Regions from separate parts of the Blastococcus sp. SYSU DS0753 genome, predicted to be linked through region 1. Evidence: predicted binding sites of a transcription regulator. Region 1 holds the regulator's gene; each other region holds the start of a gene.
What was found. Region 1 encodes LexA, which represses DNA repair genes until DNA is damaged. Its sites were predicted from a motif close to TCGAACANNTGTTCGA; they were not measured.
Positions count from the first base shown of each region.

Region 2: the regulator LexA is predicted to act here: its motif matches at 1,824-1,839, upstream of recA (recombinase RecA).
Region 3: the regulator LexA is predicted to act here: its motif matches at 8,042-8,057, upstream of dnaB (replicative DNA helicase).

Region 1 is NZ_JBJHAT010000002.1:259,908-269,791, forward strand. It holds gene ACI799_RS03195 (hypothetical protein) at 1-526, opposite strand, end outside; gene ACI799_RS03200 (LysM peptidoglycan-binding domain-containing protein) at 652-948, opposite strand; gene lexA (transcriptional repressor LexA) at 1,370-2,137, shown strand; gene ACI799_RS03210 (hypothetical protein) at 2,141-3,172, opposite strand; gene ACI799_RS03215 (phosphatase PAP2 family protein) at 3,144-3,866, opposite strand; gene hflX (GTPase HflX) at 3,925-5,415, opposite strand; gene ACI799_RS03225 (hypothetical protein) at 5,530-5,736, shown strand; gene dapF (diaminopimelate epimerase) at 5,741-6,613, opposite strand; gene miaA (tRNA (adenosine(37)-N6)-dimethylallyltransferase MiaA) at 6,610-7,566, opposite strand; gene ACI799_RS03240 (hypothetical protein) at 7,563-8,288, opposite strand; gene ACI799_RS03245 (DUF349 domain-containing protein) at 8,329-9,834, shown strand.
Region 2 is NZ_JBJHAT010000039.1:3,537-13,420, forward strand. It holds gene ACI799_RS20225 (regulatory protein RecX) at 7-660, opposite strand; gene recA (recombinase RecA) at 665-1,702, opposite strand; gene ACI799_RS20235 (DUF3046 domain-containing protein) at 1,879-2,073, opposite strand; gene ACI799_RS20240 (MFS transporter) at 2,220-3,497, opposite strand; gene ACI799_RS20245 (ATP-dependent helicase) at 3,586-8,181, shown strand; gene ACI799_RS20250 (Na/Pi symporter) at 8,197-9,312, opposite strand; gene ACI799_RS20255 (antibiotic biosynthesis monooxygenase) at 9,495-9,884, opposite strand, start outside.
Region 3 is NZ_JBJHAT010000017.1:38,112-47,995, reverse strand. It holds gene ACI799_RS13770 (DUF5318 family protein) at 20-436, shown strand; gene ACI799_RS13765 (transglycosylase domain-containing protein) at 583-3,117, shown strand; gene ACI799_RS13760 (glycosyltransferase family 87 protein) at 3,232-4,641, shown strand; gene ACI799_RS13755 (deoxyribonuclease IV) at 4,621-5,424, opposite strand; gene rpsF (30S ribosomal protein S6) at 5,780-6,067, shown strand; gene ACI799_RS13745 (single-stranded DNA-binding protein) at 6,070-6,558, shown strand; gene rpsR (30S ribosomal protein S18) at 6,658-6,894, shown strand; gene rplI (50S ribosomal protein L9) at 6,906-7,352, shown strand; gene dnaB (replicative DNA helicase) at 8,142-9,512, shown strand; gene ACI799_RS13725 (Ig-like domain-containing protein) at 9,760-9,884, shown strand, end outside.

The DNA of each region.
Region 1 (9,884 bases):
CGACGACGGCCGGGAAGAGGTCGGTGTCGGCGGCGCGGTGCCGGCCCACGACCGGGCCGGACTCGGTGGCCGGAGCGCGGTGCCGACCCGGAGGAGGCACCGGCACCGAGGACGCCGGCGCGGCCTGCACGGGGTCGCTCTCCGGCGCGCGCCGGCGACCGCCCGGCCGCTGGGCACCGGTCCGCGGCTCACAGCGGTCGCGCAGCAGCGGCAGGCTGGCGGTCGCCTCGACATCGGTCGACGGACCGTCCCGGAGCGGTGCCGCGGACGGGGAGGCGGGCATCGCCTGCGTCACCGGGGACACCTCGACGACCGGCGACTCCGGGAGCCGCACATCCCCCAGGTCGATCCAGAGCGCCTGCTCTTCGCCTCCGGTGACGACCCGCACCCACATCTGGCACGCGCCGGAGTCGTCGTGTCGCCACCCCAACAGCTCCCCCGCACACCAGGCACCCGCCTGGTGGACCTCGACGGCCTGGGGACGAGTGGTGAACACGGCGGCGCGGTTCTCCATGACGCTGGACACGGACGTACCGTAGGTGGCCGACCAGCACGCACGGTGAACATGCCTGTACTGAGGGTTGACGAAGTCGCCGAGCCGCGTTGTGAACACCTTGCCCTGGCGCGCAGGCACCGAGCCCTGCGGGGCCGTCAGGGCAGGACGAGGACCTGACCAGGCGAGATGGCCGCGGAGCCGAGCCCGTTCAGCCGCTGGATGTCGACGACGACGTCGCGGACATCGCGCCCGTCGGCGACCGTGCCGGCGATGGACCAGAGCGTGTCACCCGGCTCGACGATCACATTGGTCGTCCCCATGAGCTCCAATCCGCCACCCGCATCCCCGAGGACGGCGCTGCCGAGGACGATCACGCCCGCGGCGAGGAGGAGGGTGAGGACCACGAGCACGCGACGGCCGCGCGACGTCAACCGGAGCGGCGGCTGCTCCACCCGCCCCCGACACCCCCGGCCGGGCGACCGCCCCACCGTCGCCCGCGGGCCGCTCGTCCTGCCGCGAGCCGGCGCGGGCTGGAGTTCGGACATCTCCGCGTAGGAGCGAGGTGGCGGGAGCACCCGGAGATGCCGGGCGGGTGGCGGACCGGCGCGCCGCTCCCCCGGGTCGACCGGCACCTGGCCGCGGACCCGCAGTGCCGTGCTGCTCGTCATGTGTTCAGCCCTCCTGGCCGGCACCCGCCGGACCCGAACGTGTGTTCGATTCGAACGCCTGTCCGATGTCTACCGGATGGGACCGACACTTGGGGAGCGACACGGGAAAGTTTCGAACACCTGTTTGAAGTGGCCGCCGATCGGCGCTACCGTTCCTCCGACGACGAGGGTCGAGAGCTGCGCGGGCAGCCGGCGAGGAGGAGACGTGGCGGACTCGAGCAGGACGTCCGGCAACCGGGGCGGCACCGCGGGCGTGGCCCCGGGGACGGCGGACGGTTCGGCGTCGGTACGGGCCTTTCCCGACCGCGCGGCCGATGGGGACGGGCTCACCCAGCGGCAGCGGCGGGTGCTCGAGGTGATCCGCGACTCCATCGACCGGCGCGGCTACCCCCCGTCGGTGCGTGAGATCGGCGAGGCCGTCGGGCTGTCCTCGGCGTCCTCGGTCGCGCACCAGCTCTCGGTGCTGCAGAAGAAGGGCTGGCTGCGGCGCGACCCCAACCGGCCGCGCGCCCTGGACGTGCGACTGCCCGGGGATGCCGGCCGGGCCACCGCCGCACCGGTCGAACCCCCCGTGGTCGGCGACGGCGCGCAGGCCGCCGCGCCCGCCTATGTCCCGCTCGTGGGCCGGATCGCCGCCGGTGGCCCGGTGCTCGCCGAGCAGGCGGTGGAGGACGTCTTCCCGCTGCCGCGCGAGCTGGTCGGCGAGGGAACCGTCTTCATGCTCAAGGTGGCCGGCGACTCGATGGTCGAGGCCGCCATCTGCGACGGCGACTGGGTCGTCGTCCGCCAGCAGCCGACCGCCGAGAACGGGGAGATCGTGGCGGCGATGATCGACGGCGAGGCGACGGTGAAGACCTACAAGCGCCGGGACGGTCACGTGTGGCTACTGCCGCACAACCCGGCCTACGAACCGATTCCCGGAGACGAGGCGACGATCCTCGGGCGGGTGGTGTCGGTCCTGCGCCGGGTCTGAGGGTCAGGTCCGGCGGCGCAGTTTCCCGCCCACCCAGATCACGAGAGTGGCGACGACGGCGGCGATCAGCGCCGAGGCGATCGGCGAGCGGTCCGAGCGGGTGAGTTCCGCGAAGGACGGCAGCGGGTCCTCCGCGGGAGTCGGGCTCGCGGCGGGCAGGGGAACCACGGTGACGGCGCTGGGCAGGCCCTCGCTCGCGACCACGAGCGCCCGGTTGTCGGCGGAGAAGCTGACGGCCTCGCCCTGCGGCGACTCGGGGAGCGCCACCCGCACCGGTTCGCCGGCCAGCGCACCGGGCACGTCCGAACCGGACAGCGGCCACACGTAGGCGTCCGTGTAGGTGCGCAGCGCCAGTGCGCTCCCGTCGCCGGCAACGGCACCTCCGGTGATCAGCAACTGCCCCGCACGACCCACGGGGCCACCCGGGGTTCCGGTGAGGGTGACGTTGACCGTGCCCACCCGCTCCATTGGCACAGTGCCGCCGTCGACGAGCGCGGCGGCGGGCCGGTAGACCCCGCTGGAGCCGAGCACTTCCTTGGTCACGAGGTACGGCGTTCCGTCCGGGGCCAGGAGCAGCGCCTCGGCGTCGTGCGCGCCGTCGGGGTAGGTCAGCCGATGCAGCGCTGCCGCGCCGTCGGGCCGGAGGACATGCAGCGCGACGGTGGCACGGCTCGTGCCGTTGTCACCGGTGTCGGCGATCCAGACGCTCCCGTCCGAGCCGACGCCGAGGTCTTCGGGGTCGAAGGGGTCCGCGGCCCCGGCCTGCACGTCGACCACCGCACAGGCGGCATCGAGCCCGAGGACTTCGACCCGGTCACCGCCGTCGTTGAGGGCGAGCATCTGCTCTCCTACCACCACCAGGCCGGACAGCTCGGCGAGTCGGGGGTCCGTGATGGCGCACCGGACCTCCGGCGCCGGCTCCTCCGCCGACGCGGACGCGGGGACGAGCACGGCCAGGGCGCCGGTCAGGGCGCTCGCGACGACGAGCCGACGCCGCCGGGCGCGGCTAGGAACTCGCTTGGCCTGCTCGGGCACGTACCAAGCGTGACAGAACCATCGCGTCCAGTGCATGAACCACGCCCAGGAGGACGATCCCGACAGCGGCGCCCACGACCGCGTCGGTGACCCAGTGGAAGTCCAGCGACACCATCGCCGCGCCAGTGGCGACCGGCCCGACGACGCTCAGCCACCAGAAGGTCCGCTGTACCGCCGGCGGGAGCCCGTACTCGACCGCCTGCCAGCGGGCCACCCCCCACATGAGCACTGCGTTGGCGACGTGACCGGAGGGGAACGAGGCGCCGTCGGCGTGGAAGAAGTAGGAGCCCGGGAACGCCGGCGCCGTCCGCCCGATCCCGTGCTTGATCGCGTACACCCCGGCGGTCAGCACCCCGAGCGCCAGCAGCACGCGGAGGGCCGGCATCCAGGTGCCGCGCCGCCACAGCAGGTAGCCGACCAGGCCGGCGAGGACGACGAGGATGGTCACGCGCCCGCCGAGCTGCGTGACCACCCACACCGCCGGGTAGCCCGGCGTGTCCCGCAGGCCCCAGTCGCTGACGATCTCCGACACCCGGAGGTCCATCCGCTCCGACGGCCCGTGGCGGAGCAGGTCGGCGGTGATGAGGACGCCGACCAGCAGCGCCACGGCGACCAGCCACCACGGCGGCCGGCCGGGCGGGACCACGGGGGCGGCGCGCGGTGACTCGGCCACTCGCACCGCGCCCCTGGTCACGCCGCCACCGTACCGGCCCGTGACCGGATCGTGATCCGAGCCGATCGACCGCCCCAGCTCAGCCCACCGGGACCGCGAACTCCTCGAGCACCGCGGCGAGGGCGCCGTCCACCCGCGCGGTGAGCCGTGTGCCGCCGTCCTCGTGCCGCTCGCCGAGCACCTCGCCGTCCCGGTGCACCCGGGCCACGAGATCACCGCGCTCGTAGGGCACGAGCACGTCGACCTCGACGTCGGGGTGCGGCAGCCGCTCGGCCACCAGCTTGCGGAGGGCGTCGATGCCGACGCCGGTGCGGGCCGAGACCCAGACCGCGCCCGGCAGGGCCTGGCGGAGGGTGAGGATGTCCTCCTCGCTCATCGCGTCGACCTTGTTGACGACGATGACCTCCGGCACGGCCGCCGCGTCGATCTCGCTCAGCACGACGTGGACGGCGTCGATCTGGCCGAGCGGATCGGGGTCGGAGCCGTCGACCACGTGCAGCAGCAGGTCCGCCGCGGCGACCTCCTCCAGCGTGGAGCGGAACGCGTCCACCAGCTGGTGCGGCAGGTGGCGCACGAAGCCGACGGTGTCGGTGAGCGTGTACTCCCGGCCGTCCGGCGACTGCGCCCGGCGCACCGTCGGGTCGAGGGTGGCGAACAGCGCGTTCTCCACCAGCACGCCGGCGCCGGTGAGCTGGTTGAGCAGGCTGGACTTGCCCGCGTTGGTGTACCCGGCGATCGCCACGCTCGGCACGGCGTTGCGTCCCCGGCTCGCCCGCTGGGTGGCGCGGGCGGTCGCCATGCCGGCGATCTCCCGCCGCAGCTTGCTCACCCGGGCGCGGATGCGCCGGCGGTCGGTCTCGATCTTCGTCTCACCCGGTCCGCGGGTACCGATGCCGCCACCGCCGGCGACCCGGCCTCCGGCCTGCCGGGACATCGACTCACCCCAACCGCGCAGCCGCGGCAGCATGTACTGCATCTGGGCGAGCTCGACCTGGGCCTTGCCCTCCCGGCTCGTCGCGTGCTGGGCGAAGATGTCGAGGATCAGCGCCGTCCGGTCGACGACCTTGACCTTGAGCACCTTCTCCAGCTGGTTGAGCTGGCCGGGGGTGAGCTCACCGTCGCAGATCACGGTGTCGGCGCCGGTGGCGGCGACGATGTCGCGGATCTCGTTGGCCTTGCCCGAGCCGACGTAGGTGGCGGCGTCGGGCTTGTCGCGCCGCTGGCTGACCGCCTCGAGCACCTGCGAGCCCGCCGTCTCGGCCAGGGCGGCCAGCTCGGCCAGCGAGCGGTCGGCGTCGGCCTGGGTGCCCTCGGTCCAGACGCCGACGAGCACGACGCGCTCGAGTCGCAGCTGCCGGTACTCGACCTCGGTGACGTCGGCGAGCTCGGTGGAGAGACCGGCCACCCGGCGCAGGGCGCCGCGCGCCTCGAGCGCGTAGGAGCCGGTGGTGTCGTCGGCCTCGGCCCACCGCCCGGTGGGCGCGGAGCGGGTGTCGAGGTCGGCCTGCTCGTCGAGAGGCAGGGCGTCGGGGGCGGTCGTCATCGTCTCCAGCGTGGCACGGTCCTGCATGGAAAGCACCTGAGTTGTCATCGCCCGGTACAACGCATCGACGCCCCGGATGCATCCCGACCGGCGGCAGGGGTAGGGCCAGCGCGACGAACGCGACGCACGGAGGAGGAACCGATGAGCGAGAGCGCATCGAGCCGGCTGGGTTCGAACAGCGAGCTGGACGACCCGGGCCGGGACCCCGAGGGCATCGGCGGCCCGCCGCGCAACCCGATGGGTGCCGGCGCCGACCAGGACAGCGGCCGGGGGGCGCCACCCACCCCTCCGGCCACCGGCGACGACGACGCGATGGTCCCGCTGCCGCCCGACGACGACCGCCGCTGACGCCTCAGGCCCGGAGCCACTCCGGGCACAGCGTGCCGGCCGACACCAGCACGGCCGGACCGCTGAGGACCGTCGTCCCGGGGGTCACCTGCACCGACAGGCGGCCCCCGGGGACGTCGACGACGACCGTGCCCTCGTCGGCGCCCGCGGCACGCAGGGCCGCGTAGGCCGCGGCGCAGGCGCCGGTGCCGCACGACCGCGTCTCGCCCACCCCGCGCTCGCTGACCCGCAGCCGCACGTGGGCACCCGGCTCCAGGACGTTCACCAGCTCGACGTTGACGCCCTCCGGGAACAGCCCCTCGTCGAACGCCGGGGTACCGGTCAGGTCCAGCTGCTCGACGGGCACGTCGGTCAGGCAGGCCAGGTGGGGGTTGCCCATGCTGACGGCGAGACCGGCGAACGCCCGGCCGTCGAGCAGCGCCTCGCCCTCGCCGAACGGGCGGGCGGGGCCCATGTCGACCCAGTAGCCGCCGTCGGCACCGGCGCCCACCCGGCGGGGCCCGCCCCGGGTGCCGACGAGCAGGCCGTCGGCGCAGGCGGCGCGGTCGACGAGCCCCTCGCTGATCAGCGCGTGCAGGAACAGCCGGATGCCGTTGCCGCACATCTCCGCGTAGGAGCCGTCGGCGTTGCGGTGGTCCATGAACCACTCGCACCGGGACAGGTCCTCCCCCAGCACGGCGGGAGCGTCGGGCACGTGGGCGCTGCGCACCAGCCGCAGCACGCCGTCGCCCCCCAGGCCGGCCCGGCGCTCGCACAGCCGCCGCACCATGGCGGCATCCAGCCGGTCGCCGGCCCACACGGTGCCGTCGGGGTCGGGCAGCACCACGAAGTCGTTCTCGGTGCCGTGCCCGAGCAGCACGCGCGGCGAGGAGGTCACGGATCGATCGTACGGCCGGTGATCACCCCGGTCGCTGCGTCGGCCAGGTCGGCCCGGGCGGCGTCGAGCCACGTCGTCGCGGCGTCCCGCCGGAACCAGGACCGCTGCCGACGCACGAACCTGCGGGTCGTGGTGACGGTGCGCTCCCGTGCCTCCTCGGCCGACAGCGCGCCGTCGAACTGGGCCAGCACCTGGGCGTAGCCGAGGGCGCGGGAGGCCGTCGGCCCCTCGCGGAGCCCGTCGGCGGCGAGCGCCGCCACCTCGTCCACGAACCCCGCGGCCCACATCCGGTCGACCCGGACGGCGATCCGTTCGTCGAGCTCCGCGGGTTCGCGGTCCAGCCCGAGCACCACCGCCGGGTAGTGCGGGCGCGGCTCGGGGAGCTCGGCGCGGAACGGCCCACCGGTCAGCTCGATCACCTCGAGAGCGCGCACGATCCGCCGGCCGTTGCTGGGCAGGACGGCCGCGGCGGCGGCCGGGTCGAGCCCGGCCAGCCGGGCGTGCAGCGCGGCCGGACCGACGTCCGCGAGCTCCCCCTCCAGGCGGGCGCGGACCACCGGGTCGGTGCCCGGAAACTCCAGCTCGTCGAGGACGGCGCGCACGTACAACCCCGAGCCGCCGACGAGCAGCGGCACGGTGCCGGCGGCCCGCAGCCGGTCTATCTCGGCTCGCGCTCGCCGCCGGTACTCGGCCACCGATGCCGGTTCGCGCACGTGCCACAGGTCGAGCAGGTGGTGCGGCACCCCGCCGCGCTCGGCGAGGTCGGGCTTGGCGGTGCCGATGTCCATGCCGCGGTAGAGCTGCATCGAATCGGCGTTCACCACCTCGCCGCCCAGCCGCCGGGCCAGCTCGACGGCGAGCGCGGTCTTGCCGGTCGCCGTCGGGCCGACGATCGCGACCACCGGCGGCGGGGTCGGGACCACTGGTCCGCCGCCGCCGGGCGCTCCGCTCACGCGACCACCCAGTCGGCGACCGGGTAGCCCACCCCGAACGGCGCCCCGTCGTACCGCAGCCGCGCGGTGACGTGCCGGCCCGCGAGCGCGGCTCCCACCGCCCGCCAGACCGATACGCCGGCGGCGAGGAGCCGCTCCCCCGCCGCCGGGTCGAGCGCGGCCAGCCCGGCGGTGTCCCCCGTCGCCAGGGCGGTGGCGACGGCGGCGTCGAACGGCTCGGCCGCCGGATCCAGGTACCCGGGTGCCTTGACCGAGCGCCGGGCCGAGCCGTCGCCCATCGCGAGCACGCCCACCGGAGGCGGCAGGTCCCGCAGCAGCTGCCCGAGGTCGGCCGGCCCGACCCCGACGCGGGTGCCGGCGAACGACGCCTGGTCGAGCAGCCAGGTACCGACGGTATGCGCGAGGGGGAGCCGGAGACCTCCCGGGCGCAACCACCCGTCGAAGGGCAGCTCCAGGTCGACGCCGAACCCGCGGAGGTCACCGCCGTCGCCGGGCCCGAAGCGTTCCCCGGGCGCCGCACCGGGCCCCACGACGACCACCACCTCCGGCGCGGCGCCGAGCAAGGCGGTCACCGCATCCGCGCAGGCCGACCGCAGCGCGGCGGTCTCGGGCAAGGGCCGCCCCTCCACCGCCGGCACCAGCAGCGGCGGGCACGGGCAGAAGGCGACGGCGGCCGACGGGCGGGGCGTCCGGGCCGGGACGCCGCCGGGGTGGGAGGTCACCGCAGCAGTGTCGCCGATGCGACGTGGGACACTGCCGGACGTGTCGAGCACGGACGACCCCGGCAACGGGGTGCAGCAGGCCGCTCCGCCGATTGCGGAGACCCCCGAGACCCCCGCCCCCGAGGCGGCGACCCCGACCGACGGCGCCGACGCGGTGACCCCCGCGGCCGGCACGCCGGCGGCGCCGACCCCCGCGGAGGCGGCCCTCGCCGACCCCACCGGCGCGGCGCCGGCACCGGAGCCGGCGCCCGCACCCGCGGCCGAGCCGGAACCCGCGACCACCCCGGAGCCGACGCCGGCCCCGGCCCCGGCGGCTCCTCCGGTCGAGCGGGTGGTGAGCGACCCGGCGCAGTGGGGCCGGGTCGACGAGGACGGCACCGTCTACGTGCGCACCGCCGACGGCGAGCGCGAGGTCGGCTCGTGGCAGGCGGGCGACGCCGAGGCGGGGCTCGCCCACTACGGCCGCCGCTTCGACGACCTGGCCACCGAGGTGTCGCTGCTGGAGGCCCGGCTCAAGGCGCACACCGGCAACCCCGGCGAGATCAAGGCGAAGGCCCAGGCGCTGGCCGAGTCGATCCCGACCGCCGCCGCGGTGGGCGACCTCGAGGGGCTGGCCGCCCGGGCCGGCGCCATCGTGGCGACCGCCGAGGCCGCCGCCGTCGAGTACCGGGCGGAGAAGGCCGCCGCCCGGGCGGCGCAGGTGGCGCGCAAGGAGGCCCTGGCCGCCGAGGCCGAGCAGATCGCCGCCGAGTCGACGTCCTGGAAGGCCGCCGGCGACCGCCTCAAGGCGATCGTCGAGGAGTGGAAGACCATCCGCGGCATCGACCGCAAGACCGACGACGCGCTGTGGTCCCGGTTCGCCGCCGCCCGCGACGCCTTCGGCCGCCGCCGCGGCGCCCACTTCGCGCAGCTGGACGCCCAGCGCGGTGAGGCCCGTGCGGCCAAGCAGGAGCTGATCGCCGAGGCGCGGCGGCTGTCGACGTCCACCGACTGGGGTTCCACCAGCGCCGCGATGCGCTCGCTGATGGACCGCTGGAAGGCCGTGCCGCGCACCGGCCGGGACGGCGACGACGACCTGTGGAAGGAGTTCCGCGCCGCGCAGGACGTGTTCTTCAGCGCCCGCGCCGAGCAGGACAAGGCGCGTGACGCCGAGCAGGTCGCCAACCAGCGGGCCAAGGAGGAGCTGCTGGCCGAGGCCGAGCAACTCGACCCGGGCAAGGACCTGCGCGGGGCACAGAACGCGCTGCGGAAGATCCAGGAGCGCTACGACGCCATCGGGCACGTGCCGCGCGCGGTGATGCGACAGCTCGAGGACCGGATGCAGGCCGTGGAGCAGAAGGTGCGCGGGGCCGCCGACGCCGGCCGGGTGCGCACCGCCCCGGAGAACCCGATGGTCGCCTCGATGCGGGCCGCCGTCACCAAGGCCGAGGAGCAGCTGGCCAAGGCCGAGGCCGCGGGCGACCAGCGCCGCATCGCCGAGGCGCAGGCGAACCTCGCCACCCGGCGGGAGTGGCTGGCCGAGGCCGAGAAGTCCGCTCGCCGCTAGCCCTGCCAGGCATAGGAAGCTTTACCTACGGTTCTGCTCGCGATCCCGTA
Region 2 (9,884 bases), on a different contig from region 1:
CGCCGGTCAGGGAAGCGCGCTCTCCTCGTCGAACTCGGGGAGGTCGCCGACGTCATCGCCGAGCTCTGCCTCGTCCAGCGTCTCCCGCACGACCGCCGCGGCGAGACCGCCGTTGTAGCCCTTGCGGGCGAGCATGCCGATGAGCCGGCGGGTGGCCGTCGCACGGTCGAGCCGGCGCATGCTCCCGACCCGCCGGGCCACGAGCCGACGAGCCGCGTCGCGCTCGTCGTCGTCATCCACCGCTTCGACGGCCTCCGCGGCCGTCTCCGGATCGACGCCCTTCGCCCGCAGTTCGGCGGAGAGCGCCCGGCGCGCCAGTCCACGACCGGCCTGCCGGCTGCTCACCCAGGCGCGGGCGAACGCGGCGTCGTCGATCAGGCCGACCTCGGTGAACCGGTCCAGCACCGCCTCGGCCGCGTCATCGGGCACTCCCCGGGTCGCGAGGAGATCCGCCAGTTGCTGGCGGGTCTTCGGGGCCCCGGTCAGCGCACGGAGGCAGATCGACCGTGCTACCTGCTCGGGATCGCCCGCGTCGTCCTCCGGGGATCCGGGGGCGACGTCCGGGGTCAGGGGATCGTCGCCACCCGGCGTCCGCGAACGTCGGCCGGCCCGGGTCACCCCGGAGCCGCGCCGACGGTTCGAGGGCCGGTCGTCCAGCACCGGATCAGAAGTCGGGGGCGTCGACCGGCGCCGGAGCGTCCAGCGTCGGGCCGATGCCCAGCTTCTCCTTGACCTTCTTCTCGATCTCGTCGGCGAGGTCGGGGTTGTCCTTCAGGAAGTTGCGGACGTTCTCCTTGCCCTGGCCGAGCTGGTCGCCCTCGTAGGTGTACCAAGCACCGGACTTCTTCACGATGCCCTGCTCGACACCGGCGTCGACGATGCCGCCCTCGCGGCTGAAGCCCTGGCCCCACAGGATGTCGAGCTCGGCCTGCTTGAACGGCGCGGCGACCTTGTTCTTGACCACCTTGATGCGGGTACGGCTGCCGATCGCGTCGGTGCCCTGCTTGAGGGTCTCGATACGACGGACGTCGAGCCGCACCGACGAGTAGAACTTCAGCGCCCGGCCACCGGTGGTGACCTCGGGCGAGCCGTAGACGACGCCGACCTTCTCGCGCAGCTGGTTGATGAAGATCGCCGTCGTGCCGGAGTTGCTCAGCGCACCGGTGATCTTGCGCAGCGCCTGGCTCATCAGGCGGGCCTGCAGACCCACGTGGCTGTCACCCATCTCGCCCTCGATCTCGGCGCGCGGCACCAGGGCCGCGACGGAGTCGATGACGATGATGTCGAGCGCGCCGGAGCGGATCAGCATGTCCGCGATCTCCAGCGCCTGCTCACCGGTGTCGGGCTGGCTGACCAGCAGGGCGTCGGTGTCCACGCCGATGGCGCGGGCGTACTCCGGGTCGAGGGCGTGCTCGGCGTCGATGAACGCGGCGATGCCGCCGTTGGCCTGGGCGTTGGCCACCGCGTGCAGGGCGACCGTGGTCTTACCGGAGGACTCCGGCCCGTAGACCTCGATGACCCGGCCGCGGGGCAGGCCACCGATGCCCAGCGCGATGTCGAGGGCGATCGAGCCGGTCGGGATGACCTTGATGGCCACCTCGGGGCTGTCGCCCAGCCGCATCACCGAGCCCTTGCCGAACTGCTTGTCGATCTGGGCGAGGGCCATGTCGAGGGCCTTGTCGCGGTCGAGCGTTGCTGGCATGGTGCGTCACCTTCGGTTCGCGAGAAGCGGGTCGGGACCGACGCTAGGGCGAGGCACCGACAGTTTCCGGATTGCAGGGCAGGGTGTGGAGGAGCGGCCGCCCTGTGGACGTCACAGTAGGCCGAACACCTGTTCGACTGCCAGGCCGACACGCCGACCCGGCCGTGGGCGTCGTCTCAGCGCTCCTTGACGGGCACGTCGAAGTCCTCGCAGATGGCCAGCCACACCTTGCGGACCGGCACGCCCTCGTCGATGGCGTCCACGGCGGTGCGGCCGCCCAGCGTGGAGAAGACGTGGTCGCGCGCCACGCTCTGGGCGCGCATGGACCCGAACTGACCGTCGAGCCGGGACCAGAACTCCTGCAGGCGCACACCCCGACGCTAACCCGCCGGGCCCCGCTCGCGCCGGTGCCGCCCTAGGCTGGCGCGCATGATCCCGGGCACCGGCTCCGCGACGCTCGACACCGTCCTCGAGATCGGCATCGTCGTCGCGCTCGTCGCGATCATCGTGGTGCTGATCAGGAACTACCGCGGGCGCTGACCCGCGTCCCGAGCCACACCACCACCAGCGGGAGCACCAGCGCGGCGGACACGGCGGACACCAGGCCGAACCCGCCCCAGGCGAGGAGCGGCCCCCCGACCACCCCCGCCAGCGCGGCCCCGAGCCCCATCAGCAGGTCGGTGCCGCCCTGCGCGGTCGGCCGCAGCTCCGGGCCGACCGACGCGGTGACCAGCGCCGACCCCGCGATCAGCCCGCACGACCAGCCCAGGCCGAGCAGCAGCAGGCCGGCGCCCAGCTGCACCGAGTCGGCGGGGGCCGCCGTCCCCGACACGGCGGCCGCGGCCAGGAGCAGCACGGCGCCCAGGGCCACGACCGTCGGCGCGCCGACCCGGTCGGCGAGCATGCCGACCAGCGGGGAGAACAGGTACATGCCGGCGACGTGCACGCTGATCACCAGGCCGACGAGGCGGAGCACCGTCCCCTCGGGCCCGCCCGCGTGGCCCATGTGCACCGGCGTCATCACCATGACCCCGACCATGACCGAGTGGGCGACCACGACCGCGGTGATCCCCAGCCGCCCGGCCGGGGTCGCCCACACCGCCCGCAGAGCGGCCCCGGTGGCGTGCCGCGGCCGGGGACCGCCGCCGCCTCCGCCGAGCGCCCGGGCCACGAGCAGCGGATCGGGCCGCAGGAGCAGCAGGAAACCCACGGCGACGAGCGCGAACACGACCGCCGACACCACGAAGACGCCACCGAGCGCCGGCAGCCCGAGGGCCTCGCCGAGCTCGGCGCCCGGTGCGGCGAGGTTGGGGCCGACCACCGAGCCGACGGTCGTGGCCCACACGACCAGCGACAGCGACCGGCCGCGGCGCTCGGGTGCGGCGAGGTCCGCCGCGGCGTAGCGCGACTGGAGCCCGCACGCCGTCGCGGCGCCGAACAGGAACAGCCCGGCCAGGAGCAGGAGCAGGGACGACGCCGCCGCGGCGAGGACGGTGAGGACGGCGCCGACGACGCTCACGCCGTAGCCGGTGGCCAGACCGGCCCGCCGCCCCGCGGTGTCGCTGATCCGCGCCAGCGGCACCGCCAGCACCGCCGCCCCCAGGACACCGGCCGTCTGCCCCAGGCCCGAGGCGGTGTCGGTGCCGGCGACGTCGCGGGCCAGCAACCCGCCCGCGGTGATGCCGACGGTGACGCCCAGCCCGGCGAGCGCCACACCGCCGCTGAGGACGCCCAGGGTGCGGCGCTGCACGCCGGCGACGTCGATGGTGGCCTCGGGCTGCTGCAGCGGTGGCACGTGCACTCCCGTCTCCCGGGCGGGGAGGTCCCGCCGTCCGGCGCCCGCCGGTCAGCGAAGTGTCGTACACGGCGGGGACACTGAGCGCGTGCCCGCCCGCCCGACTCCCGCCCCCGGTGCGCTGGCCCGGTTCTCCGAGCCCACCCGCGCCTGGTTCACCGGTGCGTTCGAGCAGCCGACGGCCGCCCAGGACGGGGCCTGGCAGGCGATCAGCAGCGGCGAGCACGCCCTCGTCGTCGCCCCGACCGGGTCGGGGAAGACCCTGGCGGCGTTCCTGTGGTCGCTCGACCGGCTCGCCGCCACCCCGCCGGCCGACGAGCGGACGCGGTGCCGGGTCCTCTACGTCTCCCCCCTCAAGGCGCTGGCCGTCGACGTCGAGCGCAACCTGAGGGCGCCGCTGGCCGGCATCGGCCAGGCCGCCGCACGGCTGGGGCTGCCGCGGCCGGAGATCCGCGTCGGGATTCGCTCGGGCGACACCCCCGCCGACGAGCGGCGCACCTTCGCGCGCCGCCCGCCCGACATCCTCATCACCACGCCGGAGTCGCTGTTCCTGCTGCTCACCAGCCAGGCGCGGGAGGCGCTGCGCGGCGTCGAGACGGTGATCGTCGACGAGGTCCACGCGGTCACCGACTCCAAGCGCGGCGCCCACCTCGCCGTCTCCCTCGACCGGCTCGACGAGCTGCTCGACCGGCCGGCGCAGCGGATCGGCCTGTCGGCCACCGTGCGGCCCATCGAGGAGGTCGCCACCTTCCTCGCCGGCGGCCGGCCGGTGCAGGTGGTCTCCCCCGGCTCGACCAAGCGCTGGGACCTCTCGGTCGTCGTGCCGATCGAGGACATGAGCGAGCTGGGGCAACCGACCGGCGAGCTGGAGGGCTCGGCGGCCGGGCACCAGCCGCGCAACTCGATCTGGCCGGCGGTCGAGGAGCGGGTGCTCGACCTGGTGCAGGCGCACCGCAGCACGATCGTCTTCGCCAACTCCCGTCGGCTGGCCGAGCGGCTGACCAGCCGGCTCAACGAGCTGGCCTACGAGCGCACCACCGGCGAGCCCGTCCCGCCCGGCACGAACGCCGCCGCCCTGATGGCCCAGGCCGGCTCCGGCGGCGGCCTCCCGGAGGCCTTCCAGCCGGTCGCCGCGGCCCACCACGGCTCGGTCTCCCGCGAGCAGCGGGCCGTCGTCGAGGAGGCGTTGAAATCCGGCCGCCTGCCCGCCGTCGTCGCGACCTCGAGCCTCGAGCTCGGCATCGACATGGGCGCGGTCGACCTCGTCGTCCAGGTCGAGGCGCCGCCCACGGTCGCCAGCGGGCTGCAGCGGGTCGGTCGCGCCGGGCACCAGGTCGGGGCGGTCAGCCGCGGGGTGCTGTTCCCCAAGTACCGCGGTGACCTGGTGCAGTGCGCGCTGGTGGCCGAGCGGATGAAGGCCGGCGCGATCGAGTCGATCCGCTACCTGCGCAACCCCCTGGACGTGCTGGCGCAGCAGATCGTCGCGATCGTCGCCGAGCGGCCCCGCACCGTGGAGGAGGTCGGCGCGCTGGTGCGGCGCTCGGCGGCCTTCTCCTCGCTGCCGGAGTCGGCGCTGCACGCCGTCCTCGACATGCTGGCCGGGCGCTACCCGTCGGACGCCTTCGCCGAGCTGCGCCCGCGGCTGACCTGGGACCGGGTCACCGACACGCTCACCGCCCGCGCCGGCGCCCAGCGGCTCGCCGTCACCAGCGGCGGCACGATCCCCGACCGCGGGCTGTTCGGCGTCTTCCTGGTCGGTGGCGAAGGGGCCGGTGGCCGCCGGGTCGGCGAGCTGGACGAGGAGATGGTCTACGAGTCGCGCGCGGGCGACGTGTTCCTGCTGGGGTCCTCGTCCTGGCGGATCGAGGAGATCACCCACGACCGCGTGCTGGTCACCCCCGCGCCCGGCCAGCCCGGGAAGATGCCGTTCTGGCACGGCGACGCCCCCGGCCGGCCGCTCGAGCTGGGCCGGGCGCTGGGGGCGTTCCTGCGGGAGGTCGGCTCGGCGACGCCGGAGGCCGGGCTGGAGCGGGCGCGGGCCGCCGGGCTGGACGAGTGGGGTGCGGCGAACCTGGCGGCCTACCTCGGCGAGCAGAAGGCGGCCACCGGCCACCTGCCCGACGACCGGACGCTGCTGGTCGAGCGGTTCCGCGACGAGCTCGGCGACTGGCGCCTGGTCGTCCACTCCCCCTTCGGCGCCCAGGTCAACGCTCCGTGGGCGCTGGTGCTCGCCGCGCGGCTGCGGGAGCGCTACGGCGTCGACGTCTCCTCCATGCACTCCGACGACGGCATCGTGCTGCGACTGCCCGACACGACCGGCGAGCCACCGGAGGGCGAGCTGGCCGTGCTCGACCCCGACGACGTCGAGCGCGAGGTCACCGCGGAGGTCGGCGGCTCGGCGCTGTTCGCCAGCCGGTTCCGCGAGTGCGCCGCCCGCGCGCTGCTGCTCCCCCGCCGCGACCCGCGCCGCCGCACCCCGCTGTGGCAGCAGCGGCAGCGCGCCGCCCAGCTGCTCTCGGTCGCCAGCGAGTTCGCCTCGTTCCCGATCACCCTCGAGGCGGCGCGCGAGGTGCTGCAGGACGTCTACGACGTGCCCGGGCTGGTCGAGCTGATGCGCGACGTGCGGGCCCGCCGGGTGCGGGTGGTCGACGTGCAGACCGAGACGGCGTCACCGTTCGCCCAGTCGCTGCTGTTCGGCTACGTCGGCCAGTTCCTCTACGAGGGTGACGCCCCGCTGGCCGAGCGCCGGGCCCAGGCGCTCGCCCTGGACACCGGCCTGCTCGCGGAGCTGCTCGGCCGCTCGGAGCTGCGCGAGCTCCTCGACGCGGAGGCGATCGCCGAGATCGAGGCGGAGCTGCAGCGGCTGCCCGAGCAGCGCCACCCCCGCGACGTCGACGGCGCCGGCGACCTGCTCCGGGTGGTCGGTGACCTCACCGCCGCAGAGGCAGCGCGCCGAGGCGTGCCCCGGGAGTGGCTCGACGAGCTGGTCGCCGCCCGCCGGGCCCTGGTCGTCCGCATCGCCGGCGAGGAGCGGTACGTCGCCATCGAGGACGCCGGCCGGCTACGGGACGCCCTGGGCACCGCGCTGCCCGTCGGCGTGCCCGAGGTGTTCACCGAGCCCGTCGCCGACCCGCTCGGCGACCTGGTCGGCCGCTACGCGCGCACGCACGGCCCCTTCCAGCCCGCCGAGGCCGCCACCCGGCTGGGCCTGGGCGTCGCCGTGGTCACCGCGACGGTGCAGCGGCTCACCGGTACCGGGCGGCTCGTCTCCGGGGAGTTCCGCCCCGGCGGCACCGGGCAGGAGTGGTGCGACGCCGACGTGCTCCGGTCCATCCGGCGGCGCAGCCTGGCCAGACTCCGGCAGGAGGTCGAGCCGGTGCCCACCGGCACGCTGGCCCGGTTCACGCCGTCCTGGCAGTCGGTGGGCAGCCGGTTGCGGGGTGCCGACGGAGTGCTAGCCGTCGTGGAGCAGCTGGCCGGTGCCCTGGTACCGGCCAGCGCGCTGGAGTCGCTCGTGCTTCCGGCGCGGGTGCGCGACTACTCGCCGGCCATGCTCGACGAGCTCACCAGCGCAGGCGAGGTGCTGTGGGCCGGCGCCGGGGGGCTGCCCGGCGGGGACGGCTGGCTCAGCCTGGTGCCCGCCGACCTGGCGCCGCTGCTGCTGCCCGAGCAGCTGGAGGTCGCCGATGAGGGGCAGCCGCTGCTCGAACTGCTCGCCGGTGGGCAGGCGATGTTCTTCCGGGGTCTCTCCGATGCCCTCGGCGCCACCGACGACGCCGCGCTCGCCGACCTGGTGTGGGACCTGGTGTGGGCCGGCGCGCTGACCAACGACACCCTGGCCCCGCTGCGCACCCGGCTCGGCGGGGGCGGCACCCACAAGCGGGCCGCCGCTCCCCCGCGGGTCACGCGCAACCGGTACGGCCGCCCGCGGTTGAGCCGGGGCGCGATGCCGACCCGCAGCGGCCCGCCCACGGTGGCCGGGCGCTGGTCGCGGCTGCCCGACCGGGAGGCCAACGCCACCCGGCGCACCACGGCACGGGCCGAGGCGTTGCTGGAGCGGCACGGCGTCCTCACCCGCGGCGCGGTCATGGCCGAGCAGGTCGTCGGCGGCTTCTCCGCCGTCTACCCGGTGCTGCGGGCGTTCGAGGAGAACGGCCGGGCCCGGCGCGGCTACTTCGTGGAGACCCTCGGGGCCGCCCAGTTCGGCACGCCCGGATCGGTCGACCGGCTGCGCAGCTTCGCCTCGCCCGACCGGGTGCCGGCGGGCGCCGTCGTGCTCGCCGCGACCGACCCGGCCAACGTCTACGGGGCGGCGTTGCCCTGGCCCGAGCGCACGGTCGCGGCCGACGGGACGGCCGTGGACCTCGGCGAGGGCACCGGCGCCGGCCGGAAGGCGGGGCACCGGGCCGGGCGCAAGGCGGGGGCGCTGGTCGTCCTGGTCGACGGCGAGCTGGTGCTCTACGTCGAGCGCGGTGGGAAGACGCTGCTCTCCTGGACCGAGGAGGAGCAGGTGCTCAAGGAAGCAGCGACGGCGCTCTCCGGCGCGGTGTCCGCGGGTGCGCTGGGCCGGATGGTCGTGCAGAAGGCCGACGGCGCCTCGGTGCACGAGGACACCGCGCTGTCCCAGGCACTGCAGGCAGCCGGTTTCGCGGCCACTCCCCGCGGTTTGCGCCTGCGCGGGTGAGCCCCCGTGCCGGCCTCAGCCCAGGCTCACGGCGGCGATCGGCAGGGCGATGAACACCCCACCGGCGTAGGCCGGCATGGCCCAGCGCTGGCGTGCGGCGAAGGCCCCCAGGCCTTCGGCCAGCCGCACCGGCAGGTAGCGGACCTGCGGCACGGGGTAGATCAGCAGGACGGCGGAGATGTTGAACAGCACGTGCACCAGCGCGATCACCAGCCCCTCTGGTTGCCCGGTGGCCAGCGCCGCGAGCAGGGCGGTCACCGTGGTGCCCAGGTTGGCGCCGATGGTGATCGGATAGGCGTTCCGCACGGTCAGCACCCCCGCGGCCACCAGCGGGAGCAGCGTGACCGTGACGATCGAGGAGCTCACGACCGCGATGGCGGCGACGGTGCCCACCGCGATGCCCACCAGGCCACCCGCCTTGCTCACCGACCGATTCGCCTTCTCCTGCAGCGGGCCGGTCACCACGGCCCGCATGTTCGTGCTGATGAAGCGGATCGTCACGTACAGCGCGACGATGCCTCCGACCAGCAGCACGGTGCCGAGGAAGGCGCCGGCCGGGACCAGCGCGGCCACCAGGGTGGAGACGCCCTCGACGGCCGGGTCGGTGGCCATCGCCAACGGGCTCTCGACGTCCACCCCGGTCACGCCGGTGCCGGCGATGACGTCACCCAGCCAGCGCGCCGCCGAGGCCAGGAAGCCGGTGAGCAGTTCCAGCGGCAGCAGGATCAGCACGGCGAGGAAGTTGAACAGGTCGTGCATGGTCGCCGCCGCCACCACCTGCCGGAACTCCGCCCTCCGGCGCATGCTCACCAGCGTGACCAGCGTGTTGGTCACGGTGGTGCCGATGTTGGCTCCCATGACCATCGGCACGGCGATCTCCACCGGGATCACCCCGGCCGCCACCATCCCGACGATCGCCGACGTCGACACCGACGAGGACTGCACGAGGATGGTGGCCAGCACACCGGCGAACAGGCCGGAGAGCGGATGACTGACCCCGGCCAGCACCGCATCGTTGAACCCCTCGCCCATGTGGGCGATGCCGTCCTCGACCATGCCGACGCCCACGAGGAACAGGTAGAGCAGCACGAGGGCCAGTGCGGCGCGGACCAGAATCTGCTTCCGGCTCAAGCGTGGGGCCGGCTGCGCGGATGTGGCGGCTTCGTCGGTCGGGTCGGTCACGGCATTCCCCCCGGTAGGCGGTCCGACCTCTCCCAGGGTCACGCCGGCCGGCGAACGGCCGATGGCCTAAGACCGAACGCCGCGCCTACGTCTGCCGGCGCCCCGCGCCACCACCTCGACCTGCCGGGGGATCAGTCCCTGTCGGGGTGCAGCCAGCGGGCGAACAGGCGGGTGAGCACCGGCATCACGACGTATCCGAGAGCGGTCACGACCACGCAGGCCGAAAGCAGCAGGCGCAGCTCCAGGGGCCAGCCGGACAGGTACGGCATGACGACCTGCTGCAGCACCGAGGTGATGCCGAACACCGCCGCGATCGTGAGAACCGACGCCCGCCAGCGGGGGCCGGGCCGGGCCGGGCGGGTGAAGAAGCTGTCCAGGCCGTCGGCGCGGGCGTAGCGCTCGTCCTCGACCATCCCCGGCAACCGCGCGAGGAACGCCTGCCGCTCGGGCGAGCGTTCCCACGCGGCGAGCGAGTCCGCGTCGGCGAAGCGGTAGACCAGGTGGTACTCGGAGCTGCCGGA
Region 3 (9,884 bases), on a different contig from region 1:
GGTGCGTACATTGGCCGCCGTGCCCGGACGTCGTTCCGTCGTGGACTACTCGCTGCAGCGGCGAGCCGTCCTCGCGGGAGTACATGCGGGCCGTACCGGGTTGTTCGAGGTGTGCGACGCCAGTCCGTACCTCTCGCGGGCGGCCAAGTACCACGGAGAGCCGACCGACACCGCCTGCCCGGTGTGCCGACGGGAACGTCTCACCCTGGTGAACTACGTGTACGGCGAGCACCTCGGGCCGGTGGCCGGCCAGGCCAAGACCGAGGTCGAGCTCGCCCGCATGGACGCCGCCCAGGACGAGTTCTCGGTGTACCGGGTCGAGGTGTGCCGCGGCTGCGGCTGGAACCACCTGGACTGCTCGTACGTCCTCGGAGCTGAGCCCGAGCCGGGCCGACGGCCCCGCCGCGGCCGGCGCCGGGCGGCACCCGAGCAGTGACGGGCCGGTCGGCAGGACCCCCGTCCCACGTGCTCCACCTGGCCCGCAACGCGGCGGGCCTGCTCCGCTGCCACAGCTGAAGACGAACCGCTGCGTCCGGGCAGGTGCCCGGCGTCGCCCACCACAGTCCAGGAAGGGGTGCGCTCGTGCCCAGCCACGACGAGACCTCGCCCGTCGCACCGCGGGCCGGCTCGGTGCGCCGGCCGCCGGCCGCCCGTACCCGCAGCACCGGCGGGGGTGGCGGTTCCGGCCGACCGCCCGCGGGAAGACGTCCTCCCGCGTCGCGGGGCGGCACCGGCTCCTCGCGCGGCGGGGCCGGCTCCTCGCGCGGCGCGACCGGGGCCTCGCGCGGTGGCTCGGGACGCCCCCCGGGCCGCCCGGCCGCCAAGGGCAAGGCGTCCCGAAGCACGAAGCAGCGCCGCAATCGCCGGCTGAAGATCACCGCCGCGGTGATGGGTGGGCTGCTCGCGCTGCTCTGCGTCTTCGTCGGTGTGGTCTATGCCAGCACCGAGGTGCCGAGCCCCGACTCGGTCTCCACCAAGCAGACCACGGTCATCCACTACGCCGACGGTGTCACGGAGATGGCGCGGCTGGGTGACGAGAACCGCACCAACGTGCCGCTGGACCAGATCTCCGAGCCCGCTCAGCGCGCCGTGCTCGCCGCGGAGAACCGGAGCTTCTACACCGACCCGGGTATCTCCTTCACCGGCATCGTCCGCGCGGCGTGGAACAACCTCACCGGGGGCTCCACGCAGGGTGGCTCGACGATCACCCAGCAGTACGTGAAGAACGCCTTCCTGACGTCCGACCAGACGTTCAGCCGCAAGTTCCAGGAGCTGTTCCTGGCGATCAAGCTGGACAACAACTTCTCGAAGGAGCAGATCCTCGAGAACTACCTCAACACCATCTACTACGGCCGCGGCGCCTACGGCATCGAGGCCGCGGCGAACACCTACTTCGGCGTCTCGGCGGCCGAGCTGACCCCGCAGCAGGGCGCCGTGCTCGCCGTCCTGATCCGCAGCCCCTCCGGCAACGACCCCGAGACGAACCCCGAGGGCGCGCAGAAGCGCTGGGGCCTGGTGCTCGACGCGATGGTCGAGGAGGGCTGGCTGACGGCCGAGGAGCGGGCGGCCTCGGTCTACCCCGAGGTGCTGCCCCGGGGCGACTCCCCGCTCGGCACCCCGGAGGGCCCGGAGGGCCACATCGTCAAGGAGGTGCGGCGGGAGCTCCAGGCGCGCGGTTACGACGAGCAGGAGATCAACGCCGGCGGTCTGCAGATCACGACCACGATCAGCAAGCCGGCGCAGGATGCCGCCGTCGCGAGTGCGCGGGCGGCGCTGGACGGTCAGCCGGACAACCTCCGGTCGGCCCTGGTGTCCATCGATCCCCGCACCGGTGGGGTGATCGCCTACTACGGCGGCGAGAACGGCGTCGGGACCGACTTCGCGCAGGCCGTGCGGCAGCCCGGTTCGTCGGTGAAGCCCTACGTCCTGGCCACGGCGCTGGAGCAGGGCATCGGCATCCGGGCGCGACGCGACGGCAGCTCGCCGCAGACCTTCCCCGACCGCCCGGGCCAGCCGGTCACCAACTCCGGCGGCACCAGCTGCGCGGCCTGCACGCTCACCGAGGCGATCACCCGGTCGCTGAACACCACGTTCTACGGCCTGGCGTACGAGGTCGGCCCGGAGAACGTTCGGGAGACGATCCGCGCGGCCACGGGCCTCCCCGAGACCTGGGAGAGCGGCAACCTCGAGGGCTACACGACGCTGGCCAACGCCGACGGGCTGACCGGCTCCTCTATCGGCATCGGCGAGTACGAGATGCGCCCGATCGACCAGGCCCAGGGCTTCGCCACGCTGGCGGCGGGTGGCGTCTTCCGGGACGCGCACTTCGTCTCCCGGGTCACCGACAGCGAGGGGACCGTGCTCCTGGAGAACGCCCCACCGCCCGGCGAGCAGGTGCTGCCGGCCGACGTCGTCAACGACGTGACCGTCGCGCTGGAGGACGTCGCCTCCTACTCCCGCCGGTCGCTCGACGGTGGCCGGGAGGTGGCCAGCAAGACCGGTACGCAGGGGCTGAACCGCGAGGACAACTCCGACGCCTGGATGGTCGGCTACACCCCCTCGGTCTCCACCGCGGTCTGGATGGGCACCGAGTACCGCGAGCCGATCCGGACGACCCAGGGCCAGATCATCTACGGCGCGGGGCTGCCCGGTGCCATCTGGCAGGACTACATGAACGCGGTGCACGCCGGCACCCCGGAGGAGGACCTGCCCGACCGGCCGCTCATCACCGGCGACACCGGTCAGGGCGTTCCCGAGCCGACGACCGAGGCGCCCGCGCCGGTGGACACCCCTGCGGCCCCGCCGTCCACGTCGACCCCGAGCGCACCGACCTCGAGCGCCCCGGCCACCGCGACGCCGAGTACCGGCGGCACCGGTGGCACGGACGGCACCGGTGGCACGGACGGCACCGGTGGCACGGACGGCACCGGTGGCACGGACGGCACCGGTGACACGGACGGCACCGGGGGAACCGGCGGCACGGGCGGGACCGGCGGGACCGGGGGCACCGGGGGAACCGGGGGAACGGGCGGCACCGGGGGAACGGGCGGCACCGGGGGAACCGGCGGCACCGGGGAAGGCACGCCCGGCCCCGTCGTCCCGCCGCCGGTCGACTGATCGATCACGCACACTGCTGCCATGCGCAGCACGCCCACGGGCCCGTCCGCCACCGCGGACGGGCCCGTGCTCGTTCCACGTGGAACTCCGCGCGGGTCAGCGCCGGATCGCGTGGTGCCCTCCTGGACCGATCCAGTGGTCCGGCAGGCCAGCGAAGCCGTCGGGGGCCCGTGGGGCCGCTTCGCCCTCACCGGCCGTGCGCTCTTCTGGACGCCGCTGCGCGTGTGCCTGCTGTTCGCCACGCTCGCGCTGGCCGTGGCCTGGGTGAAGCAGGCACCGTGCGCCGACGGCGACTGGTCGGGCTCCGTCCAGTACACGCACTTCTGCTACTCGGACACGGTGCCGCTGTTCGGGCTGCACGGGCTCGGCGACGGCGCCCTGCCCTACCTGGACTCCGCCGTCGAGTACCCCGTGCTCACCGGTGGGTTCATGGCGCTGGCCGCCACCGTCGCCGCCGGCTACGACCGGGCCGCGGCGGCGTCCGGGCTGCTGCCCGCCGTCCCCCCGGTGCAGAGCTACTACGTGGTCACCTGTCTGCTGCTGACCGCGTGTGCCCTGCTCGTGGTGCGGGCCACTCTGGCGCTGGCCGGCCGCCGGCCGTGGGATGCGGCGATGATCGGGCTGTCCCCGCTGCTGGTGGTGCATGCCTTCACCAACTGGGACCTGTTCGCGGTGGCGCTGGCCACTCTGGGGATGTGGGCCTGGGCCCGGCGCCGCCCGGTGCTCGCCGGCGTCCTCCTCGGCCTGGGTGCCGCCGCCAAGCTCTACCCGGCCTTCCCGTTGGCAGTCCTCTTCCTGCTCTGCCTGCGGTCGGGGCGGCTGCGGGTATGGCTGCGCACCGCGGTGGCTGCCGTGCTCGCCTGGGCGGTGGTCAACGTGCCGATCGCGGTGCTGGCGCCGGAGAACTGGTCGCGCTTCTTCCGGCTGAACAGCGCGCGGCCGGCCGATCCCGACTCCCTGTGGAACCTGGCGCTGCACGTCGCCGGCGACCAGCTGCTCGACGGCCCGCTGGCCGAGGGGCAGACCCCGACGGTGCTCAACGCTGCCGTCGCGGTGGCGCTGCTGGCCGGGCTCGCGGCCGTCGCATGGCTGACCTTGGCCGCGCCAGTGCGACCGCGGGTCGCCCAGATCGCCTTCCTGCTGGTCGCGGTCTTCCTGCTCACCAACAAGGTGTGGAGCCCGCAGTACTCCCTGTGGCTGCTCCCCCTGGCCGTGCTCGCCCGGCCCCGATGGCGCTCGCTGCTGGCCTGGCAGGCCACCGAGGCGCTGCTCTGGGTGCCCCGGCTGCTCTGGTACCTGGGCACGGAGAACCGGGGGATCGACGTCGAGTGGTTCCTCCTCGCGGTGACCGTCCGCGACGCGGCCGTCGTCGTCCTCATGGCGCTGGTCGTGCGGGACGTGCTGGATCCGGACCGGGACGTCGTGCGCACCAGCTGGCCCGGAGTGGACGACCCGGCCGGTGGGCCGCTGGAGCACGCTCCCGACCGGTTCGTGCTGCGCCGGTCAGCCCAGCGCGTCGCGTAGCAGCCCGATTTCGGCCGCGTGCGCCGCAGCGTCGCCCGGGGTCTCCAGGATCACCGGGCAGTCGGCAGCGCGCGCCACCTCCACCAGCACTTCGCGGGAGATCTCCCCGCCGTCGAGCGGCGCGTGGCGGTCGCGTCCGGAGCCCGCGGCGTCCCGGCTGTTGTTCAGGTGGACCAGGTCGATCCGGCCCGTCACCGCGCGGACGGCGTCGACGGCCGCGCCGAGGTCCCAGCCGGCGGCCCAGCCGTGGCAGGTGTCCAGGACGAAGCCGGCCCCGTACTCGCCGACGGCCTCCCACAGCCGGCCGAGCGCGTCCAGGTCGCGGGCCATCGCGTTGCCGCCCCCGGCGGTGTTCTCGATCAGCACGGGCACGGGGAAGCCGCCCTGCTCGGCCTGACGGGCGAACGTCTTGCGCCAGTTGTCGACGCCCACAGCCGGGTCGTCGCCGGCCAGCACGTGCCCGCCGTGGACCACGAGGCCGCGCGCGCCCACCTCCGCCGCGGCCTGGGCGTGCTTGCCCAGCAGCGTCCGGCTGGGGATGCGGATGCGGTTGTTCGTCGTCGCCACGTTGAGCACGTAGGGGGCGTGGACGAACAGCGCGAGGCCGGACTCGCGCAGCTGCGCGGCATCGGGGCGGGGAGGTGGCGCCTTCCACCCCTGGGGATCGGCGAGGAAGACCTGCACCGCGTCGGCGCCGACCTCCGCCGCCCGGGCCAGCGGGCCGGGGACGGGTGCGTCGTCCGCTCCGGTGCCCACGTGTACGCCGATGGGGTGCACGGCCATGCTGATCTCCGGTTTCTCGACGGGATGCGGGTTCACCCGTATCGCGCACGTCACGTCATCGTCGAGGCCGTGACCGGGGTGATCCGCCGGTCGTGGTGTCGCCTCGACGTGGAGCTAGCAGAACATGGCAACGGGTCGCCTTCGTCGCTCGGCCCGCCGGGGCCGCCCCGAGCTCGCGAGGGGGTGGGGAGGGACGGGGTCCCCCACGCCTGTGGACAGCGCCTGGCCCGCCCTGCTCCGCCGCTGGTAGCCTGGGTGCGCGCGTTCCGGCTCCTGCCGGGGCGCGCGACGCGTGTACGACCCTCCTGCTGCAGATTTCCTGCAGCCGCGAAGACCAGAGGAGGTGGGGTTCTCCGTGCGTCACTACGAACTGATGGTCATTCTCGACCCCGACCTGGAGGAGCGCACGATCGCTCCCTCGCTCGACCGGTTCCTGACCGTCGTCACCAACTCCGGTGGCACCGTCAAGACCGAGATCTGGGGCCGTCGCCGCATGGCCTACGAGATCAAGAAGCACGTCGAGGGCATCTACGCGGTCGTGGACATCCAGGCCGAGCCGGCCGCGGTGGCCGAGCTCGACCGGCAGCTGAACCTCAACGAGTCGGTCCTGCGCACGAAGCTGATGCGGCCCGAGGTCCACTGACCATGGCCGGCGAGACCGTCATCACCGTCATCGGCAACCTCACCGCCGATCCGGAGCTGCGCTTCACGCCGTCGGGCGCTGCCGTCGCCAACTTCACCGTGGCCTCGACGCCGCGGACCTTCGACCGCCAGTCGCAGGAGTGGAAGGACGGCGAGGCGCTGTTCCTCCGCTGCAACGTGTGGCGGCAGGCCGCGGAGAACGTGGCCGAGTCGCTGACCCGTGGATCGCGGGTCATCGTCAGCGGTCGCCTCAAGCAGCGCTCGTTCGAGACGAAGGAAGGCGAGAAGCGCACCGTCGTCGAACTCGAGGTCGACGAGATCGGCCCCTCCCTGCGCTACGCCACCGCCAAGGTCACCCGCGCCTCGCGCGGTGAGGGCGGCGGCGGCTTCAGCGGCGGCGGCGGTGGCGGCGGTGGTGGTTTCGGCGGTGGCGGCGGGGCGAGCGACCCGTGGTCGACGCCCGCCGGGCCGTCGGACGAGCCGCCCTTCTAAGAGGACCCTCCTGCCCCCCACGCCTCGCTCCGCTCGGCGTGGGCCCCTGCAGGAGGGCCACCCCAGGTCACCCACGCACTTCCCTCACTGGAGATATCAGTGCCCAAGCCCCCTGTTCGCAAGCCCAAGAAGAAGGTCTGCCAGTTCTGCAAGGACAAGGCGACCTACATCGACTACAAGGACACGACCCTGCTGCGGAAGTTCATCTCCGACCGCGGCAAGATCCGTGCCCGCCGCGTCAGCGGCAACTGCAGCCAGCACCAGCGGGACGTCGCCACGGCCGTGAAGAACAGCCGTGAGATGGCCCTGCTGCCCTACACCTCGACGGCGCGCTGATCATGAGCACGATGAAGCTGATCCTCACGCAGGAGGTCACCGGTCTCGGGTCCTCCGGCGACACCGTCGAGGTCAAGGGCGGCTACGGCCGCAACTACCTCCTGCCCCGCGGGCTGGCCATCGTCGCCACCCGGGGTGCGGAGAAGCAGGTCGAGTCGCTGCGCCGGGCGCGTGCCACCCGCGACGTCCGGTCGCTCGAGGAGGCGCAGGCCGTGGCCGGTCGCCTGTCCGGGCTGACCGTCCAGGTGCCGGCGCGCGCCGGTGACGGTGGCCGGCTGTTCGGCCGGGTCACCACCGCCGACGTCGCCGCTGCCGTGACCGCCGCCGGTGGCCCGGAGCTCGACCGTCGCCGGATCGAGCTGCCCAGCAGCATCAAGACCACGGGCCAGCACACCGTCACCGTGCGGGTGCACCCGGAGGTCAACGCTCAGCTGACCATCGAGGTCGTCGCCAGCTGATCGAGGCCCCTCTGCCGCCCGCCGCTCGCGACGGGACCGGGCAGAGGGGCGCCCCGTCCGCGCTCTCCCCGTGCTCGCTCGGGGTGAGCCATCGGACGAAGGCACCGCCCACGAGGGGCGTCGGACGCAGGTCCGGCGCCCCTCGTGGCGTCTGCGGGGCCTGGTCCCCTGACGCCTCCGCCGTGCCCCTGCCGGACCCCCCTGCTCGGCGTGGCCGGCCCGCCGGGTGCCCTGAGGACCGCTCTCGCGCCGTCCGACCGGGGCAGGGTGCCCGGGAGGGCGGGGATCAGCCGGAGCCCGCCACGGGGGCGCTGGGGCGGTCATCGCGCGCCGTCCACGAGGTGGCCGGCCGGTCACGACGCCACGTCCGGAAGGTGGCCGGCCGACCTCGCGGAGGGGACCGGTGCACCGGTGTGGCTCCTGGTACGACACCTCGGATTTTCTTCCTGGGTTTTCTCCGTCCACACCCGGTGGGCAGCGTCCCTGCAGGTCAACTGGCGGATGACCGCCGGCGCGGAGCGGCTGTCCCCGTACTCCTCCACATGTCGACATGCGTCCGTCCACCGACTTGTCCACAAGTTGTGCAGATCGGTGTGCACACCGGTGGTGGACGTGGCCCGCGCTGCTTCCTAACGTCCTCTCCGGCCACCGAGCGGACGTGACTGTCAGTCCCCTCCGGTAGGCAGGAGCCGAACACGTGTTCGGCATGGCGCCGTCCGCCGAGCTCGCGTACTTCCCCTGCGCGTGGTGGTGATGCGGGCGCGCCCGCAAGGAGATGGAGGTACCCCCGTGGCGGTGGCCGACGAGTTCAGCCGACCGTCCGCGACAGCGCCGGCGTACGACCGGCAGCCGCCGCAGGACGTCGCGGCGGAGCAGTCGGTGCTCGGCGGCATGCTGCTGAGCAAGGACGCGATCGCAGACGTCGTGGAGGTGCTGCACGGCAACGACTTCTACCGGCCGGCGCACCAGGTGATCTTCGACTGCATCCTCGACCTGTACGGGCGGGGTGAGCCGGCCGACGCGATCACCGTGGCCGCGGAGCTCAACCGCACCGACCAGCTGTCGAAGATGGGCGGCGCGGTCTACCTGCACACGCTCATCCAGTCCACGCCGACGGCGGCCAACGCCGGCTACTACGCCGCGATCGTCGCCGAGCAGGCGGTGCTGCGACGGCTGGTGGAGGCCGGTACCCGGGTCGTCCAGCTGGGCTACGGCGCAGCCGGTGGGAAGGGCGACGTCGACGACATCGTCGACCGGGCCCAGCAGGAGATCTACGACGTCACCGAGAAACGCATGAGCGAGGACTACTCGCGCCTCGAGGACGTCCTCCAGCCGACGATGGACGAGCTGGACGCCATCGCCTCCCGCGGCGGCACGGCCCGCGGTGTGCCCACGGGCATCCGCGACCTCGACGAGCTGACCAACGGCCTGCAGGCGGGCCAGATGGTCGTCATCGCGGCCCGTCCCGGCGTGGGCAAGTCGACCCTGGGGCTGGACATCGCCCGGTCGGCGACGGTGAAGCACGGGCTGCCCGCGGTCATCTTCTCGCTGGAGATGAGCAAGCACGAGATCACCATGCGTCTGCTGTCGGCGGAGGCGAAGGTGCCGCTGCACCACATGCGCGCCGGCTCCCTCTCCGACGAGGACTGGGCCAAGCTCGCGCGCCGGATGGGGGAGGTCGCCGACGCCCCGCTCTACATCGACGACTCGCCGAACATGACGATGATGGAGATCCGGGCGAAGGCGCGGCGGCTCAAGCAGCGCAACGACCTCAAGCTCGTGGTCATCGACTACCTGCAGCTGATGACGTCGGGCAAGCGCGTCGAGAGCCGCCAGCAGGAGGTCTCGGAGTTCTCCCGTGCGCTCAAGCTGCTGGCCAAGGAGCTCGAGGTCCCGGTGATCGCGATGTCGCAGCTGAACCGTGGGTCGGAGCAGCGCCAGGACAAGAAGCCGATGCTCTCGGACCTCCGCGAGTCCGGCTCGATCGAGCAGGACGCCGACATGGTGATGATGATCCACCGCGAGGACATGTACGAGAAGGAGTCCCCGCGGGCCGGCGAGGCCGACATCATGCTCGTCAAGCACCGCAACGGCCCGACCGCCAACGTCACGGTCGCCTTCCAGGGCCACTACAGCCGCTTCGTGGACATGGCGAACTGAGCCGCCCGGCTGTACGGCTGGGCGGGGCCCGGGACCGGTCGGTCCCGGGCCCCGCGGCATCTGGGGGGCACGGGGTCCGGTCGTGCTCGGCAATCCGTGCTGGTAGCCCCCGTGATGGGCTGCGAGCACCGTGCACGAACCCATCCGCGCAGCGCAGCGCCACGGTCTGCACCGATGCAGCCGGCAACCATTGTGGCCCGTGTCACCAGTGGGTTAGGAAGAGGTCCCCTCAGGCATAGGAGACCCGTTGTCCTCACATCCCTGGCGCCGGACGACCGCGTCGGTCATCAGCGCCCTGGCTGCGGCGGTGACCGTCACGGCCACCGCCTCCCCCGCGCTCGCCGCCCCCGCACCGGCCCAGCCGGTATCGGT